2 regions of the Blastococcus sp. SYSU DS0510 genome follow, and region 1 is predicted to be linked to the other one. Evidence: predicted binding sites of a transcription regulator. Region 1 holds the regulator's gene; the other holds the start of a gene.
The links. The regulator LexA, encoded in region 1, represses DNA repair genes until DNA is damaged. The targets are predictions, from matches to a motif close to TCGAACANNTGTTCGA.

Region 1 (2,401 bases):
TGACCAGCACTCAGCGTGAACGTGCCCATACGCAGGGTTGACGAAGTCGCCGATCCGCATTGTGAACGTCTCGCGTGGTGCAGGGGCACCCGTCAGGGCAGCAGCAGCACCTGACCAGGGGTGATCTGTGCGGTGTCGAGCCGGTTCAGCTGTCGGATGTCCACGATGACGTCCCGCACGTCCCGCCCCTCGGCCACCGCGCCGGCGATGGACCACAGGGTGTCGCCCGGCTCGACGATGACCTGGGTCGTCCCCATCAGCTCGAGCCCGCCGTCGGCCTCGCCCAGCACCGCACCGGCCAGGGCGACCAGCCCGAGGCCGAGCAGCAGAACGGCCACCGCCACCGCCCGGCGCCCACGCGCGGTCAGCCGCAGCGGCGGCCGCGGAGCGGCGCTCCTGCTACCGGGGGCCGTTCGCACGACGGTCAGGCGCCGCGCGGGCTCCCCCACCCGGTGCGCGACGGCCGCTGAGTAGGACGTCGGCGGGGGCAGCACCCGGAGGTGCCGGCCGGGCGGGGTCCCGGCGCCCGCCTCACCTCCACCGACCGGCGACCCGCCGGGAACCCGCAGCGCAGCGCCGCCGTTCATGTCTCCCACCCTCCCGACCGACGTGAGCCGGTCCGAACACACGTTCGATTCGAACGTCTGTCCGATGTCTACCGGACGGGACCGACAGAAGCGATGCGACACGGGGAACTTTCGAACACCTGTTTGAACTGGGCGGCGATCGGCGCTACGGTTCCACTCGACGACGACGGTCGAGCGCTGCACGGGCAGCCGGCGAGGAGGAGACGTGGCGGACTCGAAGGGGACCTCCGGCGCCGGTCGCGGCACCAGGGCAACGGCCCGGGAGGCTGACGGTTCCGCGTCGGTGCGGGCATTCCCCGACCGCACGGCGGACGGCGACGGCCTCACCCAGCGGCAGCGCCGGGTCCTCGAGGTGATCCGCGACTCGATCGATCGCCGTGGGTACCCACCCTCGGTCCGCGAGATCGGCGAGGCGGTGGGCCTGTCCTCGGCGTCCTCGGTCGCGCACCAGCTGTCGGTCCTGCAGAAGAAGGGGTGGCTGCGGCGCGATCCGAACCGTCCGCGCGCCCTCGACGTCCGGCTCCCCGGCGACGCCGCCCGCGGAGTGGCCGCGCACGCCGAGCCGCCGGTGGTCGGTGACGGCATGCAGGCGTCGGCGCCCACCTACGTCCCGCTCGTCGGGCGGATCGCTGCCGGTGGTCCCGTCCTGGCCGAGCAGGCGGTGGAGGACGTCTTCCCCCTGCCGCGCGAGCTGGTCGGCGAGGGCACGGTCTTCATGCTCAAGGTGGCCGGTGACTCGATGGTCGAGGCGGCGATCTGCGACGGCGACTGGGTCGTCGTCCGCCAGCAGCCGACGGCCGAGAACGGCGAGATCGTCGCCGCGATGATCGACGGCGAGGCGACGGTCAAGACCTACAAGCGGCGCGACGGCCACGTGTGGCTGCTGCCGCACAACCCGGCGTACGAGCCCATTCCGGGCGACGAGGCGACCATCCTCGGCCGGGTGGTCTCGGTCCTGCGGCGCGTCTGACCCTCAGGTCCGGCGGCGCAGCCGTCCGGTCAGCCAGACCGCGATCGTCGCCACGCCGGCGGCGATCAGGGCCGCGGCGATCGGCGACCGGTCCGACCGGGTGAGCTCGGCGAAGGAGGGCAGCGGGACAGCGTCGGGGGGAGCCGTGCTCGCCGCTCCGGCCGGCACCGGCACCACCGTGACGGGGCTGGGCAGCCCCTCGCTCGCGACCACGAGCGCTCGGCTGTCGGCGGTGAAGCTGATCGCCTCGCCCTGCGGCGACTCCGGGAGCGCCACCCGCGTCGGCTCCCGGGCCAGCGCACCGACGATGTCGGAACCGGCCAGGGGCCAGACGTAGGCGTCGGTGTAGGTGCGCAGGGCCAGCGCACTGCCGTCGACCGCCACGGCGCCTCCGGTGATGAGGAGCTGCCCGGCTCGGCCCACCGGCCCACCCGGGGTCCCCGTCAGGGTGATGTTCACCGTGCCCACCCGCTCCAGCGGCACCACGCCGCCGTCCACGAGCGCGCCGGCCGGCCGGTACACGCCGCTGGACCCGAGGACCTCCTTGGTGACGAGGTAGGGGGTCCCGTCCGGGGCCAGGAGCAGTGCCTCGGCGTCGTGCGCGCCGTCGGGGTAGGTCATCCGGTGCAGCGCGGCCGTGCCGTCGGGCCAGAGCACGTGGAGCGCCACGGTCGGGCGGACGCCGCCGTTGTCACCGATGTCGGCCACCCAGACGCTGCCGTCGGACGCCACGCCGAGGTCCTCGGGGTCGAACGGGTCGGCCGCACCGGTCTGGACGTCGACGACGGCGCAGGAGGAGTCCAGCCCGTGCACCGCGACCTGGTCGCCGCCGTCGGTGAGGGCG
Region 2 (2,401 bases), on a different contig from region 1:
CGTCATGTTCGGTGAGTCGTCGATGTAGAGCGGGGCGTCGGCCACCTCACCCATGCGGCGGGCCAGCTTGGCCCAGTCCTCGTCGGAGAGCGTGCCGGCGCGCATGTGGTGCAGCGGCACCTTCGCCTCGGCTGAGAGCAGACGCATGGTGATCTCGTGCTTGCTCATCTCCAGCGAGAAGATCACCGCCGGCATCTGGTGCTTCACCGTCGCCGACCGCGCGATGTCGAGTCCCAGGGTCGACTTGCCCACCCCAGGCCTGGCCGCGATGACGACCATCTGGCCGGCCTGCAGACCGTTGGTGAGCTCGTCGAGGTCGCGGATGCCGGTGGGGACGCCGCGCGCGGTGCCACCGCGGGAGGCGATCGCGTCCAGCTCGTCCATCGTCGGCTGGAGCACGTCCTCGAGGCGCGAGTAGTCCTCGCTCATGCGCTTCTCGGTGACGTCGTAGATCTCCTGCTGGGCGCGGTCGACGATGTCGTCCACGTCGCCCTTGCCGCCGGCTGCGCCGTAGCCCAGCTGCACCACCCGGGTGCCGGCCTCCACCAGGCGGCGCAGCACCGCCTGCTCGGCGACGATCGCGGCGTAGTAGCCGGCGTTCGCCGCCGTCGGCGTCGACTGGATGAGCGTGTGCAGGTAGACCGCGCCGCCCATCTTCGACAGCTGGTCGGTCCGGTTCAGCTCCGCCGCGACGGTGATCGCGTCCGCCGGTTCGCCGCGCCCGTAGAGGTCCAGGATGCAGTCGAAGATCACCTGGTGCGCCGGCCGGTAGAAGTCGTTGCCGTGCAAGACCTCCACGACATCGGCGATCGCGTCCTTGCTCAGCAGCATGCCGCCGAGCACCGACTGCTCCGCCGCTACGTCCTGCGGTGGCTGCCGGTCGTACTCCGGCGCCGACGCGGACGGTCGGCTGAACTCGTCGGCCACCGCCACGGGGGTACCTCCATCTCCTTGCGGGCGCGCCCGCATCACCACCGCGCGCAGGGGAAGTACGCGAGCTCGGCGGACGGCGCCGTGCCGAACACGTGTTCGGCTCCTGCCTACCGGAGGGGGCCGACAATCCGTCGTCCGCTCGGGGGCCGGACAGGACGTTAGGAAGCCGCGGAGGCCACGTCCACCACCGGTGTGCACGCCGATCTGCACAACTTGTGGACAAGTCGGTGGACGGAGGCGTGTCGACATGTGGAGGAGTCGGGGGACAGTCACCGCGCGCCGGCCGGTCCACCACGGCTGACCTGCACGGACGCCGTGCACCGGATGTGGACGGAGAAAAGATCGCAAGAAATCTCCCGGCGTCGCACCACGAGTCACAGCGGTGACCGGAGCGGTCAGGGGCCTGCTCGGGGCCCCGGGGAGCGGCCACACCCGGAGGGACGCCGACCGGCTGCCGAGGCCCCGTGGGTGGCGGGAGCCTCCACGCACGACCGGCGTCGTCGCCCCCAGGGCGGCCGCACGGGCCGGAGAGCACCGGGTGGGCGGGAGGGGCACCCCGGGCGGGCGTGTGACCGCCCTGGGAGCGCTCGACCGCCCTGGCAGCGCTCGACCCCCGAGCCGCCGGCCGTCCGCAGGGACGGCACGACGTCGGACCACGCCGACCAGGTCGTCCCGACGGCCCCACCCGGAGACGCCACGAGGGGCGCCGGACTTCCGTCCGACGCCCCTCGTGGGCGGTGCTGTCCCGTGCGGGACAGCGGCCGATCAGCTCGCGACGACCTCGATGGTCAGCGGCGCCGTGACCTCGGGGTGCACCCGCACGGTGACGGTGTGCTGACCCGTGGTCTTGATGCTGCTGGGCAGCTCGATCCGGCGACGGTCGAGCTCCGGCCCGCCGGCGGCCGTGACGGCGGCGGCGACGTCGGCGGTGGTGACCCGGCCGAACAGGCGGCCGCCGTCACCGGCGCGCGCCGGCACCCGGACGGTCAGCCCGGACAGGCGGCCGGCCACGGCCTGCGCCTCCTCGTGGGAGGCCACCTCGCGGGCGGCACGCGCCCGGCGCAGGGACTCGACCTGCTTCTCCGCACCGCGGGTGGCCGCGATGGCCAGCCCGCGCGGGAGGAGGTAGTTGCGACCGTAGCCACCCTTGACCTCGACGGTGTCGCCGGAGGACCCGAGACCGGTGACCTCCTGCGTCAGGATCAGCTTCATCGTGCTCATGATCAGCGCGCCGTCGAGGTGTAGGGCAGCAGGGCCATCTCACGGCTGTTCTTCACGGCCGTGGCGACGTCCCGCTGGTGCTGGCTGCAGTTGCCGCTGACGCGGCGGGCACGGATCTTGCCGCGGTCGGAGATGAACTTCCGCAGCAGGGTCGTGTCCTTGTAGTCGACGTAGGTCGCCTTGTCCTTGCAGAACTGGCAGACCTTCTTCTTGGGCTTGCGAACAGGGGGCTTGGGCACCGGAGTTC

Region 2: dnaB (replicative DNA helicase) is a predicted target of LexA. The motif match lies at 1,018-1,033, and genes of this name have one in related genera.

Annotation. Positions count from the first base shown of each region.
Region 1 covers NZ_JBJHAC010000004.1:216,415-218,815, forward strand. The annotation lists gene ACI79P_RS05405 (LysM peptidoglycan-binding domain-containing protein) at 93-338, opposite strand; gene lexA (transcriptional repressor LexA) at 871-1,557, shown strand; gene ACI79P_RS05415 (hypothetical protein) at 1,561-2,401, opposite strand, start outside.
Region 2 covers NZ_JBJHAC010000030.1:26,801-29,201, reverse strand. The annotation lists gene dnaB (replicative DNA helicase) at 1-933, opposite strand, end outside; gene rplI (50S ribosomal protein L9) at 1,699-2,145, opposite strand; gene rpsR (30S ribosomal protein S18) at 2,157-2,393, opposite strand.